Regions from separate parts of the Bradyrhizobium sp. ISRA442 genome, predicted to be linked through region 3. Evidence: predicted binding sites of a transcription regulator. Region 3 holds the regulator's gene; each other region holds the start of a gene.

Region 1 (5,939 bases), on a different contig from region 3:
GCAACGGCCCCTATGACGACTTCATCCAGATCGACGCGCCCATCAACAAGGGCAATTCCGGCGGTCCGGCCTTCGACATGAACGGCAACGTGATCGGCGTGAACACTGCGATCTTCTCGCCCTCCGGCGGCTCGGTCGGCATCGGCTTCGACATTCCGGCGGCGACCGCAAAGCTCGTCGTCGCCCAGCTCAAGGACAAGGGCGCGGTCACCCGCGGCTGGCTCGGCGTGCAGGTGCAGCCGGTGACCGCTGATATCGCCGACAGTCTCGGCCTGAAGGAGGCGAGCGGCGCCATTGTCGACAATCCGCAGGACGGCAGCCCCGCGGCGAAGGCCGGCATCGAGGCGGGCGACGTCATCACCGCCGTCAACGGCACTGCGGTCAAGGACTCCCGTGACCTCGCCCGTACCATCGGCACGATGGCGCCAGGCAGCTCGGTGAAGCTCGACGTCTGGCATAAGGGCGAGAGCAAGACGGTGACGCTCGCGCTCGGCGCGCTGCCGAACGAGCGGCAGGCCAACGGAAACGACAAAGCTGATGAAGGCAAGGCCCAGCCGAATGCCGGCACGCCGCGCCTTGGCCTCAGCCTGGCGCCGGCCGGCGACGTGCAGGGTGCAGGCCAGAAGGGCGTTGTCGTCACCGAGGTTGACCCGCAGGGGCCGGCGGCGCAGCGCGGAATCCAGACCGGCGACATCATTCTCAATGTCGGCGGCAAGGCCGTCGCCAATGTCGGCGACGTCCGCTCGGAGCTGATGCAGGCGAAGTCGTCCGGCAAGCGCAGTGTGCTGCTGCAGGTGAAGAGCGCCGACGCCACGCGATTTGTCGCCGTGCCGCTCGCCTGAACGAATCCGATCGTAAAGAGGAGGCGGCCGGACGGCCGCCTCTTTCGTATTCGTCCTGCTCGGTGATGGACGTGGCGCAGGGTCGAAATTCCGGGGCAAGGCGGCGCGGACCGATAACATTCGCGTTAACGGAACCCCTCAGACAGGGTTCCGCCCAAAACAGCACGTTGACTTGAGCGATGATGCGAGCTGCGACCGCGGCTCGCGGGCGAACGACGGTTCTGCAGCGGAACTTCGGTCGAACTGCCGCTTTGTGGAACCGGACTTCTACATAGATCGGTGCCGACAATGGATCGATTGCGGGGCTTCGGCAGGGGCGCGCTGCTGATCGCGCTGGTGGTGCTCAGTACCCACGGCGCGCTGAGCCGCGACGATGGCCGCTACACCGATTCTCCGCTCAAGCCGTGGTTTGACAGCTTGCGCAGCCATCTCGGTCCCTGTTGTTCGGATGCCGATGGTGTCGCCGTCGCCGACCCCGACTGGGAATCGCACAACGGACACTATCGGGTGCGGCTCGAGGGGCAATGGGTCGAGGTGCCGGACGAGGCCGTGATCACCGAGCCAAACCTCGCCGGTCGCACCATGGTGTGGCCGGTCAAGACTGCATTCGGCATCTCGATTCGCTGCTTCATGCCGGGCAGCATGATCTGACAGCGTGATCTGAGCGATTGATCTGAAGGATTGTCGATCTTGGGCGAGGGGCGCGCTGCTCACGCGCCTTGCCGAATCTCGTCTTAGCGTGAGCGCTTCTTCTTTGACGACTTCCGCGTCTTCGATGTCTTCCTCGTGGTCTTCTTCTTCGGGACCTTCTTGCCCTTCTTGCGCGCCTTCGAGAGTCCGATTGCGATCGCCTGCTTGCGGCTCTTCACGCGTCCGCCACGACCGCCGCGGCCGCTCTTCGCGGTACCCTTCTTGTAGCGTCGCACCTCACTTTCGACGTCTTGGCCGGAGCTGCGCGAATAGCGCCGTTTCTTTGCCTTGCGTGCCATGAATGTCCTCCTTCGGCAGAGGGAGAACCGTTCGCGGCAGACATTGGTTCCGAAAGCGTGCGTAAAGCGTCTACAAGCGCAAGCGGCCTAGAACGAATTCGCCAGCTCGATCTCCGCCTCCAGCGCGTGAATGCGTCGTGCGGCTTCGGCGAACGAGAGGTCCCGCGCATATTGTGCGGGCTGGTAGGCCTCTTCGCTCAGCCGTTTCAGCTTGAGCCCCTGAGCCCGCGTCATCTGCTCCGTGAGAAAGATCTTGGCGTCGTATTTACCTTGAAGCTGCATGTCCATTCTCCGTCCTGAATCGTGACTTGACTATATGTTCTTATTTTGTTCTAACAAGCCGTGGACAACAGAATTAATGAAATTCGACGTAAAATCAGTGCCTTGAGGCTGAAGATGGCCGATGTTGAGGCGTCCGTTCGCGAGCTCCTTAATCGCGATCGCGATTGCACTGAACGGGCGCTGGAGCAGATCGGCTTACGGCGGAAGATCAATCTCTTGATCAGCGAGTGGAAGGCGGCCGGCGGCGGAGATGTCTTGCCCGACCTTGCCAACCGAATGCGTCACCGCCCGATGAAGGATGGTAAAGCGGCACGCGCGATTGCGCGCCGTTGAGACTTTGGAGGCGCGCAATGGACGAAGACCCGGACACGTACCGGATTCTGAAACTGCGCGCGGAGATTCTCGAACTGGGCTCCGCTGTCCGCCAATTGCAGCGCGAGGGCCTGGACCATGCGGCGGCCCAGCTCCTGATCTCGCGCAAGCGGGCGCAGCTCGATCAGCTCGTCAAGACAAATCCCGAAAGGCGCCCGGCTTAACATCACTGACATCCGAAGCAGCTAAAGCGTGCGCGCAACGCGACACGTCGGAGTTCGCTGATGCCGGATGCCGAACTGACATCTCTGCTGCAGGCCGTTCTCGACGAGGTCTGCGCCGACGTACCGCTCTCCGCGATCGCGACGCGCGAGCGCGTCGCCGCGAAACTGCGCGAAGCCGTGCAAAGCGATCGTTGCTCGCCGGAGGATTTGAGGCAGGCCGGTCGGGATGCTCTGACCGCAGCGCCGACGATGTGGCGCTGAGAACTCCTGCACATCCATGTGCGCGCCCGATTGGGAACGATGGCTCCATCCGCGATTTCCAGCGCAGCGCCGCTTGAGATGCAGACCGGCTGATTGCTCAACGGGAAAGCCCCGCGTCATCGCGGGGCTTTTGCGTGTCTTTCCGGCAGGAGCTTACTTGGTGTTGCTCATGCCCTTGTTCGTCATGGTGCCGCCTTGGTCGGATCCAGGACCAGAACCGCCTTGGCCGGAGACGTCGCCACCCTTGGACTTCATGTTGGCGCCCGTCGTCTGCGATGACGTCGTCGACGATTGATGTTTGGCCTTGTGCGACTTGGCCTGCGCTGCGAACGGCGCGGCGGCGAGGCCGGTTGCCAACATCACGGCGAGAGCGAGCTTGGTCGTCTTCATGCGTGGGAACTCCCTGAGTTAGATTGACGCAGGCAGCCAACCTCCGCACTTCGCAAGAGTTCCGATCAAAGCGCGTTCGCACCCTCCACGTGCGCTTCAAAATTCCTTGTCCTCGACGAGAATGAACACGGCTCCCGTCAGGGCTGCGCCGATCGCAAATGTCGTCACCAGCGTGATGACGAAGCCGAAAATCGCCGGACTTCCACCATTGTTGAGCAGGGTGGCTACCGCTGGATTCGCCAGTATGAGGATCAGGCCAAAGAGCAGTCCCAGCGCGGCGCCCATCATCGCATGTGTCATCACCTTGATGGCACCGGTGGGGGAAATCAGGCCGGACGGCTTTTTCTTCGTGCGCATGGAACCGCCACCATGAACTGCATGGAAACGCGGCTGATGATCATGGAAACGCGGCTGATGATGGCGAGTTCCCGGCCGATGAACGAAATGTCACGCGAGGCTTCATCCGACGTTCATGCCGGGCTTGCGAGGATGTCCCGGAGAAAGAAAAGGGACATGTGATCATGGGAAAGGTGGTCTATCTGTATCGCTCGCTAGCCTATCGCAACGCGGCCGCCGAAATGCTGCGAAAGGCGCGCAAGCTGCCGCGTGGCGCGGAGCAGCGCGCGGCAAGGCGTTATGCGCAGGCGTTGCGCGATCTGGCCCAAACCGAAGCCTGGCTCGAAGGACGCGTCGCGGACGAACCGCGTCCGGTGCAGCGAATGAGGACGGCCGCCTCGCGCTAACCCGACGCGCGTTGAAGCTGGCCGGAGGGGGCCGCGTCGAGCTGCGCTGGTGAGGTCGACGTTGCAGCCCTCGGCGTCAGCGGTACCTCCAGCCGGCAGAGCAGTCCTTCGGCACGCCAATCGAATTGGGCATGTCCGCCGAGCTGGGATTCGACGCTGGCGAGCAGGCTCCGCGTGCCAAAGCCGCGAGATTTCGGCGTCCTGACCATTGGGCCACCGGATTCCTCCCAGGTCAATGAAAGGACGTCGTTTTCGACCTGCCAGCCGATCGCGAGCCGTCCCGAGCGTGTCGAGAGCGCGCCATACTTCGCTGAATTGGTGAACAGCTCATGCAGCGCCAGCGCCAGCGTCTGTGCGGTGGCAGGCAGCAACTGAACCTCGGGGCCCGCGAGCTTGATCTGCCCGCCGAGCGAGTAGGGCGCGAGCTCCTCCTCGATCAGCTTGGAGAGTTCGGCACCCTGCCAGCTCGACAGCGACAAAATGGTGTGCACGCGCGCCAGTGCATTGATGCGCCCCTCGACCGCGTTGACATAGGCCTTGACCTCGTCGGCGCGGGTGAGGCGCACGATCGACTGCGCCAGCGCCAGAGCATTCTTGGCGCGATGATCGACTTCCCGCGCCAGAAGATTCTGCCGCTCCTCGGCGAGCTTGCGCTCGGTAATGTCGACGGTGACGCCGCTCACGCGCACCACCCGGCCGCTTGCGTCGACCGTCGCGGCCGCCGTGCCGACGCACCAACGCACCTCGCCGTCGGGCCGGCTGACGCGGAACTCGCCCTCATAGGATCGCGCACCGGTGTTGAATGCAGAAATTGCCTGGCGGAACTGATCGACGTCATCGGGGTGGAGCAGGGCCTGGATGTTCGCCGAGCTGACGTTGAACGTCTCTGGCGTTACGCCGAAGATGCGGTACTGGCCTTCGTCCCACATCCAGTCGCCGTTGATCCAGTCCCAGTCCCAGGATCCCATCTTGCCGGCGGCTATGGCCATGCTGCGCCGCTGCTCGCTCTCGCGCAGCTTCGCGGTGGAGTTTTCCAGCTCGGCCGTGCGGGCGCGAACGCGGTCCTCGAGCTCCTGATTCAGCCGCTCGAGCTCGCGCGTCTTGCGGTAGAGCTCGGCAAATACCTTGATCTTGGCGCGCAGCACCTCCGGCACGACGGGCACCGGAACGTAGTCGACCGCACCCATCTCATAGCCGCGCAGCCGGTCGATGTCGGAGACCTGGATCGCCGAGATGAAGATCATCGCGGTCTTCTGAAAGCGCGGATGTTCCCGGATCATCGCGGCAAGCTCGAAGCCGTCGAGCTCAGGCATACAGACGTCGACCAGGATCACTGCGATCTCGGTCTTCAGTAGGACTTCCAGCGCCTCGCGGCCCGACGAGGCGATTACGAGGTTCTCACCGAGGTCCTTCAGGATCACCTCGTAGGCGAGCAGCTTGGCCGGCTGATCGTCGACGAGGAGGATGTTGACCTTTTCGTGGTCCATTCGCGGATCCCACTCAGCGATGCAGCCACATGCGGATCGCAAGCAGCAATTGATCAGTATTGACGGGTTTGGCGAGGTAGTCGGACGCGCCGGCTTCCAGGCATTTCTCGCGGTCGCCTTTCATCGCCTTTGCCGTGAGCGCGATGATCGGCACGCGGGAGAAGGCTGGGTTCTCGCGGATCACGCCGATGGTCTGATAGCCATCCATCTGCGGCATCATGATGTCCATCAGCACGATCGCGATCTCCGGGTTGGAATCGACCAGCGTCACCGCCTCGCTGCCGGTCGTCGCCGTCAGCACTTTCATGCCGCGCCGTTCGAGCACGCTCGACAGCGCGAAGATGTTGCGGGCATCGTCGTCGACGAGCAGCGCGGTCTTGCCGACCAGGTCCTCGTCGGAACTGTTCAG
Region 2 (5,939 bases), on a different contig from region 3:
GAATCTATCGCCGCAGCGGCTGGTGTCGAGAGGCCATTGCCTATCGCCCGATCACGAAATCACATCGGCCTTCATCAGCGCGCGGATCGATTTCGGGATCGGCTGGGCGCGCCCGCCGCTGATGAAGGCGACCCGCACCTCGGCCTTGACCAGCACATCCTCGCCGCGCCTCACCTCCTGCGCCAGCATGATGGACGCGCCCTTCACCGCGATCGGCCAGGTCACGACGTCGAGGACGTCGTCCATCCGCGCGGGTTTGAGGAAGTCGAGGTGCATCGAGCGCACGACGAAGGCAAAGCCGGCCTCCTCCGTCTCGGGCTGATCGAACAATGCCTGCTGCTCGGCGCCCATCAGCCGCAGATGATTGGTGCGCCCGCGCTCCATGAAGCGCAGATAGTTGGCGTGATAAACGATGCCTGAAAAATCCGTATCTTCGTAATAGACGCGGACCTGCATGTGGTGGCGGCCGCCCCGGATCTCGCCGTCGAGATGAGCTGTCACGTCGCGAGCCTCTTCGCTTGTCGCTACCGGTCCGTTGTGCGCAAAAACGGCCGGTCGCGCAAGCGTGCGCTACACGATCGCCGGTCCCCGTCCCAGCGTCACCTCGACGATCTCGGGCGGGACACCGACCCGAACCGGCATGATGCTGCAACCGAGGCCGCCGGAGATGATGACGTCGCATTTCAGCCGAAAGTGGCCATAAGCGAGCCGCAGGCCATGCTGTGGCGGAACGGCCGGCGACCAGCCGAGCAGGCGGACCTGCCCGCCATGGGTGTGGCCGGACAGTTGCAGCGCGACCCGCGCTGGCACGCGAGGCGCGATGTTGGGCTCATGTGCAAGCAGGATCACCGGCGCGTCATCGGTCACTTTTGCAAGCGTCGCCGTGAGATCGTCGGCACCGAAGCGCACCGCGCCGCGGAAGCGCCGCGCCGGCAGAAAAGCGAGCTGATCGCCGAGGCCGGCGAGCCAGAACGGGCGGCCGTCCTTGGCCAAGCGCACGACGTCATTCTCGTAGACGGGAATGCCGGCCGCCTCCAACGCGCGATGCGCGACCGTCGGCCCGTGCCCTACGCGCTGCACGGTCTTGTCTTCCCAATAGTCGTGATTGCCCATGACGGCATGGACGCCGAGCGGCGCCTTGAGTCCTGACAGCACCGCTGCCCATTCGCTCGACGGAATGATGCGCGTCACGTGGTGAAGACCGGCGACATAGTCGCCGAGCAGCACGATGAGATCGGCATTCAGCGCGTTGGTGCGGTCGACGATGGCTTCGATCCGCTCCAGCGACATCCAGGGATCGCAGGCATGGATGTCCGCGATCACGGCGATCTTCAGCGGAAAATCCGCCGGCCATTGCCGCGGGGTCGGACGATAGCGGGTGACGCGAAGCCGCAGCACCGGCTCGACGCCGACACCGTAGGCGGCGGTCGACACGCCGAGGGCTGAGAGGCCGCCGATGGAACGGATGAGATGTCGCCGAGAGATCATGAAGGCCCGTCGTGATGCGGGCTCCTTGATGCGGTCCGATTGGAGCGGAATTGGGGTGCATTCGTGCAGACCATCTGCACCTTTGTGCAGACCGTCTGCGCAGAAGCCACCAGCGCTCGCGCCCGGCCAAGGCATCCAGTGACTGCGGCAGTCAGTCGTCCTCGGCCTGATCGGTGCCGAACAGGCCAAATTGCGCCGGATCGCGGTTGGGCTCGGTGAGGCCGAGATGGCGGAAGGCGTGCGAGGTGAGCAGGCGGCCGCGCGGGGTGCGCTGCAGATAACCGCACTGGATGAGATAAGGCTCGATGATGTCTTCGATCGCATCGCGCGGCTCGGACAGCGCCGCGGCCATCGTCTCCACGCCGACCGGGCCGCCGCCATAGTTCAGCGCGATGGTCGTGAGATAGCGGCGATCCATCGCATCGAGACCAGCGGCGTCGACCTCGAGCGCGCTGAGCGCGTGATCGGCGATCTTGCGGTCGATCCTGTCGGCATTCGCGGCCGAGGCAAAATCGCGCACGCGGCGCAACAGGCGGCCGGCGATGCGCGGCGTGCCGCGGGCGCGGCGCGCGATCTCGTTGGCACCGTCCGGGCTCATGCCGACATTGAGCACGCGCGCACCGCGGGTGACGATGCTTTCCAATTCCTCGATCGTGTAGAAATTGAGCCGGACCGGAATGCCGAAGCGATCGCGCAAGGGATTGGTGAGAAGGCCGGCGCGCGTGGTGGCGCCGACGAGGGTGAATTTCGACAGCTCGATCTTGACCGAGCGCGCCGCCGGGCCCTCGCCGATGATCAGGTCGAGCTGAAAGTCCTCCATCGCAGGATAGAGCACCTCTTCCACCGCAGGGCTCAGGCGATGAATCTCGTCGATGAAGAGCACGTCGCGCTCTTCGAGGTTGGTGAGGAGCGCGGCGAGATCGCCGGCCCTGGCGATCACGGGGCCTGATGTGGCGCGGAAGCCGACGCCGAGCTCCTTGGCCACGATCTGCGCCAACGTGGTCTTGCCGAGGCCGGGCGGGCCGACGAACAGCACATGGTCCAACGCTTCGCCGCGCTTCCGCGCCGCCTCGATGAACACCGAAAGATTCTTGCGCGCCTGCTTCTGGCCGACGAAATCGGTGAGCGACTGCGGACGCATCGCGGTGTCGCCGACATCGTCGCTGCGGCGCTCGGGCGAGACCATGCGGGAGGCTTTCGCGTCGCTCACTTCGCGAGCTCCTTCAGCCCGAGCCGGATCAACTGCGCCGTCTCGGCGCCTTCACCGGCACTGCGCGAGGCCGATGCGATGGCCGCGGCTGCCTGCGGCTGGCCGTAGCCGAGATTGACCAGCGCGGAGATCGCGTCCGCCACCGGGCGCGGCGCACGCTGGTCGTCGACGACGCCGGCGAGGTGTACGACGGCAGGATCGATATTGGCGAAGGCAGGCGCCTTGTCCTTCAATTCGGTGACGATGCGCTCGGCGACCTTCGGACCGACGCCCGGAGTGCGCGACACCGCGGCCTTGTCGCGCAGCGCGATCGCGTTGGCGAGATCGGCCGGCGACAGCGTACCGAGCACTGCGAGCGCAACCTTGGCGCCGACGCCTTGCACGGTCTGGAGCAGGCGAAACCATTCGCGCTCCTGGTCGGTGCGGAAGCCGAACAGCTTGATCTGATCCTCGCGGACATAGGTCTCGATCGACAGCACCGCGGCCTCACCCGGCGACGGCAGGTGCTGCAGCGTGCGCGTCGAGCAGTGCACCTGATAGCCGACACCGCCGACGTCGAGGATGACGAACTCCTCGCCGTAGGAATCGATCAGGCCCTTGAGCTTGCCGATCATATTCCCACCACTTTCAGCCTTAGCGCCGTGCTCTGGCGATGATGGGCGTGCGTGATGGCGATGGCGAGCGCGTCGGCGGCATCCGCTGACGGCGGCTCGGCTTTCGGCAGCAATATCTTCAGCATCATCGCGATCTGGTGTTTGTCGGCGTGACCGGCGCCGACCACCGTTTTCTTCACCTGGTTCGGCGCGTATTCGGCGACGGTGATACCGAACATCGCAGGCGCGAGCATGGCGACGCCGCGGGCCTGGCCGAGTTTCAGCGTCGCAACGCCATCCTTGTTGACGAACGTCTGCTCGACTGCAGCTTCCATCGGCTTGTGGTCGGACAAGACCGCGGCAAGCCCCTCATGGATCGCGAGCAGCCGGCTCGACAGCGGCAATCCCTCCGGCGGTTCCACCGAGCCGCAGGCGACATAGCCCAGACGATTGCCCTCAGCCTCGATCACGCCCCAGCCGGTACGGCGCAGGCCGGGGTCGATGCCGATGATACGGATGGGTTGGCGAATCGGGAGCGCGGTCATCGGCCAGTGATAGCGGCTGGCCGCCATGGGGGAAACAGAAACAGAACGGAAATAACAGGGGAAGTATGGTCTCGTGGTTGAGTGCCACCACAAGACATGCCGTCATACCCCGCTTCTCCGTATCCCTCTGGCGCCTCTGGAATACTGGTTCGCCCGCCTTCGCGGGCGATGAGCAGAGTGTGGGACGGGCGGACTGGCCTACCCGCCCATCTTCGCCATCAGCGCGTCCGAGACCTCGAAATTGGCGTAGACGTTCTGGACGTCGTCATGCTCGTTGAGCAGGTCCATCAGCTTGAGCAGTTTCTCGCCGGTCTCGTCGTCGACCGACACCGTGTTCTGCGGTTTCCAGATCAGCGCGGCCTTGCGCGGCTCGCCGAATTTGGCTTCCAGCGCCTTGGCAACGTCGCGATAGCTTTCGGTCGAGGCGTAGATCTCGTGGCCGCTCTCGCTTGAGATCACGTCGTCGGCGCCGGCCTCGATCGCGGCATCCAGCACCGCGTCGTCGGAGGCGACGCTGCGGTCGTATTCGATGATGCCGGTGCGGTCGAACATGAACGAGACCGAGCCGGTTTCGCCGAGGTTGCCGCCGGATTTGGTGAAGAAGGAGCGAATGTCGGAAGCGGCGCGGTTGCGATTGTCGGTCAGCGCCTCGACGATGACGGCGACGCCGCCCGGGCCATAGCCCTCGTAGCGGATCTCGTCATAATTCTCGCCGTCGCTGCCGATCGCCTTCTTGATGGCGCGCTCGATATTGTCCTTCGGCATGTTCTCCTGGCGTGCCGCGATCACGGCGGCGCGCAGGCGCGGGTTCATGTTGGGGTCGGGCGTCCCCAGCTTGGCCGCGACGGTGATTTCTCGCGCCAGCTTGCCGAAGATCTTCGATTTCTGCGCATCCTGCCGCCCCTTGCGGTGCATGATGTTCTTGAATTGGGAGTGTCCGGCCATGCGTGGTCTCTTCGAGTGGTCTCTTGGGGTCGTCCGCCAATGAGGGTGGGAAGCGCGGCCTTATAGGCCGCCAACCCACCGGAATGAAAGGGTCTCACATCCTTTAAGGTAATATCGTAGAGGGATCATGCCTAGAGGTGAGGCATCGTTAACCCTGACTTCATTCCAGCTTGCGAAAATAGCCTCCGCCCGTCCACCGACAAGAGTGACCCGATGGCGTTCGCATTTTTTCGGAAGCGTGTGCCGGATGTGGCCGCGGCAGCCGCACAGGCCGCTGAGCCCACCAGCGTCAGCGAACCGATCCAGACCGAGGGCGATTCGGCCCGGGAAATCCTGGAACTGCTGGAGCTCGAGCTCGGCGCCATGATTCGCCAGCTCGAACGTGCCGCCAATTCTGTCGCCGGTGGCGCGGAGGCAACCGCAGCGACACTTGCCACCATCCGTGCTCGCACGGATGCGCTGACCGGACGCACCAACGCCGCCCAGTCGACCGCATCCACCTTCGCTGAGGCCGCCGACAAGTTCACTCAGTCCGCGCTAGGAATCGGCGCGCAGGTCCGCGCGGCCGGCAAGCTCGCCGACGAGGCCAGCGCCGCGGCGCAGGAGGCCCGCGCCAATGTCGACCGCCTGCGCGAGTCCTCGGCCGCGATCGGCAACGTCGTCAACCTGATCGCGCAGATCGCGCGGCAGACGACGCTGCTCGCGCTCAACTCGACCATCGAGGCCGCGCGCGCCGGCGCGGCAGGGAAAGGCTTTGCGGTCGTCGCCACCGAGGTCAAGGCGCTCGCGGTGCAGACGCAGGGCGCGACCGAAGAGATCACCAGGAAGATCGACGCGCTGCAAAGGGACGCCGCCAGTTCTGCCGATGCGGTGCACCGCATCTCGCAGGCGATCGAAGCGATCCGCCCCGTGTTCGAGACCGTCGACGGCGCGGTGGCCGAGCAGAACGCGACCACCAGCGAGGTCTCCGACAACGCCGCCAGCGCGTCGCAATTCATCGTCGCGGTCGGCGAGAGCGCGGCCGAGATCGACGCCGCGACCAAGGCGGCCGAGACCCATGGCGAGAACGTCGCCAGCGCCGGCAAGGCCGTCACCACGTTCGCGCACAAGCTGAAGTCGCGCTGCGCGGTTCTGCTCAGGCAGAGCGAGCACGACGAT
Region 3 (5,939 bases):
AAGAGATGATCGCGCTGGAAGGCGCCTTTCACCGCGTACTGGCACGCGACGTCACCGCCCGGCGTACGCAGCCCCCCCAGGCAATGTCGGCGATGGACGGCTATGCCGTGCGCGCGAGCGATGCGGCCAAGGTCGATGCGCAGCTCAGCGTGATCGGCGAGGTCGCGGCGGGCCGGCCGTTCGCGCCAACGCTGGGTGCCGGCGAGGCGGTCCGGATCTTCACCGGCGGCGTGATTCCCAACGGCGCAGATGCCGTCGTGATCCAGGAGGACACGGTCGCGGACGGCAAGCGCATCACGATCAAGGAGGCCGCCGTCGCCGGACGGCATATCCGGCGCGCCGGCGTCGACTTTTCCGAGGGCGACGTGCTGCTACGGGCAGGCGCCCGCCTCACCGAGCGAAGCCTGGCCCTCGCCGCCGGTATGAACCATCCTGACCTTCCCGTCCGCCGCCGCCCGAAGGTCGCAATCCTCGCCACCGGCGATGAGCTGGTGATGCCGGGCACAACACCCGGCCCCGGCCAGATCGTCTATTCCAACGGCTATGCGATCCACGCGCTGGCGCGCCGGGAGGGCGCCGACACGATCGACCTTGGGATCGCCGCCGACACCCTGGAGGCCACCACCGCCGGTATCCGCTCCGCCCGCGAAACCGGCGCCGACGTCCTGATCACGACCGGCGGTGCGTCGGTCGGCGATCACGATCTGGTCCAGCAGGCGCTCAAGGCCGAGGGCATTGCGATGGCGTTCTGGAAGATCGCGATGCGGCCGGGCAAGCCGATGATGCATGGCCATCTCGGCGCGATGCGCGTGATCGGCCTGCCCGGCAATCCGGTCTCGTCTTACGTTTGCGCCTTCCTGTTCATGGTGCCGTTGATTCGCGCGCTTGCGGGCCGTCAGCCCGTTCACCACCGCCGCGAGCGCGCCGTAGTCGGGGGCGAGCTCGCCGCCAACGACATGCGCGAGGACTATCTTCGCGTGCGCCTCGAAGAGCGCGACGACGGCACGCTGGTCGCGGTTCCCGTCAACAATCAGGACTCTTCTCTGCTTGCAAATCTCGCTGCGGCACAGGCACTTCTCGTGCGGCCGCCGTTCGCGCCGAAGGCCGAAGCAGGCGCGCCCTGCGAGGTGTTGCGGCTGCCCGCTTGAACGAGCCGGCCGCGCGTGTTCCGCGAAGTTTATCGTGTTCACGCAAAATTAAGCAGTTGCGGAACACATATCGAACATATAGTGTCCGTTCATGATTTGTTTCGAGCATCTAGCGGTGCGCCGCTAACTTCAGCGTCTCGGAATCGAACGACATCAACCGGGGGATTTGGTCGAGATGTTAACGCGCAAACAATACGAGCTTCTGCGGTTCATCAGCGAACGCCTGAAGGAAAGCGGCGTGCCGCCCTCCTTCGACGAGATGAAGGACGCGCTCGATCTGCGCTCGAAGTCGGGCATCCATCGCCTGATCACCGCACTCGAGGAGCGCGGCTTCATCCGCCGCCTGCCCAATCGTGCCCGCGCCATCGAAGTGATCAAGCTGCCCGAGCTTCAGGCCGCGGCCGGCAATCGGCGCGGCTTCACGCCGAGCGTCATCGAAGGCAATCTCGGTAAGGTACGCGGCTCCAGCGCCCCCGTGGACGAGGGTGAACGTCCGGTCGCTGTGCCCGTGATGGGCCGCATCGCGGCGGGCACGCCGATCGAGGCCTTGCAGACCCGCAGCCACACCATCAGCGTACCGCCGGACATGCTCGGCTCGGGCGAGCATTACGCGCTCGAAGTGCGCGGCGATTCGATGGTGGAGGCCGGCATCCTCGACGGCGACATGGCGCTGATCCAGCGCAACGAGAGCGCCGACACCGGCGACATCGTGGTGGCCCTGATCGACGACGAGGAAGCGACCCTGAAACGCTTCCGCCGGCGCGGCGCCTCGATCGCGCTCGAGCCGGCCAATGCGGCCTACGAGGTGCGCATCCTGCCGCCGAACCGCGTAAAGATTCAGGGCAAGCTGATCGGGCTGTACCGGAAATACTGAGCGTCTTCGGCGAGGCGTGAGCCGATGCAAGTCGCGTGGAGCAATCGACCTCCGCCGCGTGTTGTGCAGCGCCGGTGAATTCAGGATTGATCTCGACGAGCGCAACAGAAGAAAATTCGCACGAGCCTGCTTTGTTCCAAAGGCTCTTGCTCAACGCAGAAAAGATAATGTGATCGGCAGGTCTGCACGCAAGTCGCAGATTTGCCCTCAACATCGCATATCATCGGAGCCTTCCTGATAGAGGCCTGGGCCTCCGGGGGCACGGGTCGCTATCTCTTATGAGGAGCACTTGCGATGTGTGACTACAGCCTGCATGCCGTCGCGACCCGTCCCGCCCAGGTCGGTGAGACGATCGTCACGACAACCTTCCGCGGCACCTCGACGCGCGGCTTCGCTTCGGAAGCCGATCTCTCCGTCGCGGTCTGCCTGCTGCCGGGAACGGAGCTCGCCTTCGCCGACAACGTCCGCTACGACAATCGCTGGATCTGGACGCGCACCATCAACTCCCGCGTCGGCAAGTTCGGCAAAGTCGATCCGCACATTCCCGATCGCCATCATGACGCGATCGAATTCCCCGACGGCAAATATGTGCTGGTGACGCAGCTCGTCGAAGGCCAGCGCGCAACCGTGCTGCAATTGCCGGTGACCCAGCCGGCCGGTGAGCACAAGCCGCAAGTCGCCGCTGACAGGCCGCAGCCGACCGTTACGCGCCTGCCGATCGGCTGACGCGTAATATTTGAGCATGATCTCCGCGCAAACGCATTCCGCGTTTGTCGCGAAGGGAAAAACGCTACACACTTTTCCGGATCATGCGTCAGTCCTCGACCTGAAGGTCGGCCTCCGACGGCGTTGCGTCCCTGGAGCGCGGTGCGGCCGGCCGTGGCGCGAGGTTTGGTTCATAATAGCCATCGCCGGCGATTGCCGGCGACCAGGGGCGATTTGCGCCCCTCGCCCTCACCGCCTGCACCGCAAAGCCGTCGCCGCGGCGCGCGAGCGCCAAGCCGCCCTGGCTCATGAGACGATCCCGGTCGACCACCATCGCCGCACAATCGGGCGGCGCGGGTCTCGCTGTCACCACCAGCGCAGCCCGGCTGCAATCATCCGAGAGCGCATCCACGCGCAGCGCCAGCGCGATCAGGCGGCCGTCGGCGAGCGGGGTCACGCATCCGGATTCGTCGCATGACACGCCGCTACCGAGCGATGCATCACCGGCGCTGCGCGGATCGGCATCGGCCGCAAGCCACTCCTTGGCGAGGAACGCGTCCTTGTTCGCCGCGATGAGATGCAAGCGGCCGTCGCTGCCGCGCACTGCGATGTTACGCCCGTCGCCTGCGATCAGGACGTCCGGCTGGCGCACGGACACCGCCCACACAATCGCTGCGACCAGCACGAGCGCACCGGTCCAGCGCAAGGGCGTGCGCAACAGGCCCATCAGGACGATGCCGATGCTCGCCGCGATCAGCGGGGCGATGCCGAAAGCGGCAATGCGGCCGACCGCGCCCGGAAGATTCGCAACCCACTGCGCGACCACGACCATCCAGTCGATGCCGACACCCATCAGCCACCAGAACACGCCGTCGAGCCCGAACGGCGCTGCGATCAATCCCAACAGCCCGGCCGGCATCACCAGCGCCGAGACCACCGGCATCGCCGCGAGGTTCGCGAGCACACCGAACGGCGTGACGCGGTGAAAGTGGAAGGCGGCATAGGGCGTGGTCGCAAAGCCCGCGATCAGCGAGGCCAGGAACAGCATGGCGATCTCACGGCCGCCCCACAGCGCAATCCGCGCCGTCGCCGAATGATCGGGTGAGGCAAACAGGTTCGGCATGCCGATCTGCACCAGCGCAACCAGCCCAAGCGTTGCCGCAAACGACATCTGGAAGCTCGGATGCACCAGCGCCTCCGGCGCGACCGCAAGCACGATCAGCGCGGCCACCGCCAGCGTGCGGAACGTGATGGCTCGGCGATCGACCATGACCGCGATCAGCACCACTGCGGTCATGAAAAACGATCTTTGGGTCGCGACCTCCGCGCCGGAGAGCAACAGATAGAACGCCGCGGCGACGAGCGCGGCAGCGGCCGACCACTTCTTGATCGGAAAGCTGACGGCCAGACCCGGGATCAGCGCGAGCAATGCGCGGATCGCGAAGAAGACGACGCCGGCGACGACCGCCATGTGATAACCCGAAATCGAGAGCACATGGCCGAGGCCGGAGATGAACATGGCATCGTTCACCGGCGTGGTGATCGCATCGCGCCGGCCGGTGAGCAGCGCAGTGGCGATCGCGCGATTGTCGCCGTCGAGCGTGGCGCGGATGCGCGCATCGATGGCATCGCGCAGCCCCTGCATGAAGGCTGCATAGCGCAGTCGCAAGCCTCCGCCGTCGGGCGGCGCGGAAGCCGTGATCGTACCCATCACGAAGCCGGAGGCGCCGATACCCTGGAAGAACATGTCGCGGGAGAAATCGTAGCTGCCGGGACGCAGGGGCGAGAGCGGCGGCATCAGCCGCGCCTTCAACTGCACGAAGCTGCCGACTTCGGGCGCAGTGCCCTTGCGCACCGAGAGGCGGACGCGTTCGAGCGTGACGTCGCTGCGCTGGGCCTCCATGCCGGTGACGCGCAGCACGAAACGGTCGGTGCGCTCGCGGATGTCGCGGGTCTCGACGAAGCCCGACAACGACACGGAATAGAGCGGCTTTGCCAGCACGGTGTGCGCGATGCGCGCGGTCTTCCAGGTCGCCATGGCAAAACCGGCCGCTGCGGCGGCGACCATGATTGCCACGACAAATAGCCGGCTGCGGCGCAACAGAACGGCGCCAACCATCAGCAGCAAGGCCATGGTCGCGGTCGCCCAGAGCACCGGCTCGTGATCGGCAGCGAAATAGAGCGCGATGCCGGTGCCGAACGCCACGGGCACCCACGGCAGCAGCCGCCCCGCGCCCGCTTCGGCACGCGCCCAGGCCCGCAATGTGTCCGCAAGCAACGACCAGCGGCCGAGGTCCGCCGGCACCAGGCCACCGGCTGGTGCGGCGCGGCCGACCGGCCACGTTCCGGCTACTACCCCCTGGGACCGCACTGGCCGGCCCGGCTCCGCCATTCCCCTGCACCTTGCGATACGCGATGGGGGCGGAGGCTACCGGAACGTGCAGGCGCCCGAATAGCGGTACGGATCAGGAACGGACCGGGGGAGCCCCTACTTTTCCTCTTCCATCGTCACGGCCACCGCTGCCTTGGCGGAGAGCCGCACCTTATTGCCCTCGATGTCGGCGACCAGGCCCTTGTCGATGAAATGATGATGGCCCTTGTGGCTGCCCTCGCCGCTGTCCTTCTTGGTCAATTTGATGCGGTTGCCCTCGACCCGGTCGACGGTGCCGATGTGGACGCCGTCGGCGCCGATGACTTCCATATGCTCTGCGATCGTCTGCATGATCGGACCCCTTTCTGGATCCCTCACAACGCCTGAGACGCTTTTCCGTTCGCCGCTCCACCAGAAGTCGCGGAGAATTCGAGCCCTTGCGATCGCTTTCGCAAAACGTCCCGTGGTCAAATTGAGCCGAAAGTCTCATAAGTTGTCGGCCCGTGGTGGGACTACACTACGGTTCCCCGCCTCCCCGACAGATGGGCAAGGCAGGGGTGGCTCGCGGTTCTAAGGCCGCCGGAGCTCAGGTGGCGCAAAGCGCGCCTGAGATCAGACGTTGCCGACGCAACTTTTTGAATTGGCGCCTGCAACGCCGCGCATCACGCTCTCCGCGAGAAGATCGACCGCTGAAACAAGCGAGGAGACGTTTTGAAACCATAGGAGTCGCACATGCAGGTACCGAGCGATTTTCGCCGCGTGATCATCGCTGCGTCGGTGGGAAACATCATCGAATGGTATGATTTCTATATCTTTGGCAGCCTGGCCGCAGTTCTATCGG

Evidence for each region. Region 3 encodes LexA, which represses DNA repair genes until DNA is damaged. Its sites were predicted from a motif close to TGTTCNNNNTGTGTTCNG; they were not measured.
Region 1: MTR72_RS05300 (DUF3072 domain-containing protein) is a predicted target of LexA. The motif match lies at 2,149-2,166, and genes of this name have one in related genera.
Region 2: ruvC (crossover junction endodeoxyribonuclease RuvC) is a predicted target of LexA. The motif match lies at 3,867-3,884, and genes of this name have one in related genera.

The regions. Positions count from the first base shown of each region.
Region 1 covers NZ_JALGCN010000002.1:468,178-474,116, reverse strand. Annotated here, with positions in the region: gene MTR72_RS05315 (Do family serine endopeptidase) at 1-842, shown strand, start outside; gene MTR72_RS05310 (hypothetical protein) at 1,131-1,493, shown strand; gene MTR72_RS05305 (DUF6496 domain-containing protein) at 1,577-1,831, opposite strand; gene MTR72_RS05300 (DUF3072 domain-containing protein) at 1,919-2,113, opposite strand; gene MTR72_RS05295 (hypothetical protein) at 2,228-2,446, shown strand; gene MTR72_RS05290 (hypothetical protein) at 2,464-2,649, shown strand; gene MTR72_RS05285 (hypothetical protein) at 2,710-2,910, shown strand; gene MTR72_RS05280 (hypothetical protein) at 3,064-3,300, opposite strand; gene MTR72_RS05275 (hypothetical protein) at 3,397-3,657, opposite strand; gene MTR72_RS05270 (hypothetical protein) at 3,822-4,043, shown strand; gene MTR72_RS05265 (HWE histidine kinase domain-containing protein) at 4,040-5,530, opposite strand; gene MTR72_RS05260 (HAMP domain-containing protein) at 5,544-5,939, opposite strand, start outside.
Region 2 covers NZ_JALGCN010000019.1:2,577-8,515, reverse strand. Annotated here, with positions in the region: gene ybgC (tol-pal system-associated acyl-CoA thioesterase) at 52-501, opposite strand; gene MTR72_RS29980 (metallophosphoesterase) at 571-1,488, opposite strand; gene ruvB (Holliday junction branch migration DNA helicase RuvB) at 1,640-2,674, opposite strand; gene ruvA (Holliday junction branch migration protein RuvA) at 2,695-3,312, opposite strand; gene ruvC (crossover junction endodeoxyribonuclease RuvC) at 3,309-3,836, opposite strand; gene MTR72_RS29960 (YebC/PmpR family DNA-binding transcriptional regulator) at 4,035-4,781, opposite strand; gene MTR72_RS29955 (methyl-accepting chemotaxis protein) at 4,995-5,939, shown strand, end outside.
Region 3 covers NZ_JALGCN010000007.1:188,331-194,269, forward strand. Annotated here, with positions in the region: gene MTR72_RS17410 (molybdopterin molybdotransferase MoeA) at 1-1,148, shown strand, start outside; gene lexA (transcriptional repressor LexA) at 1,324-2,022, shown strand; gene MTR72_RS17420 (hypothetical protein) at 2,317-2,748, shown strand; gene MTR72_RS17425 (ComEC/Rec2 family competence protein) at 2,837-5,119, opposite strand; gene MTR72_RS17430 (DUF2171 domain-containing protein) at 5,216-5,449, opposite strand; gene MTR72_RS17435 (MFS transporter) at 5,831-5,939, shown strand, end outside.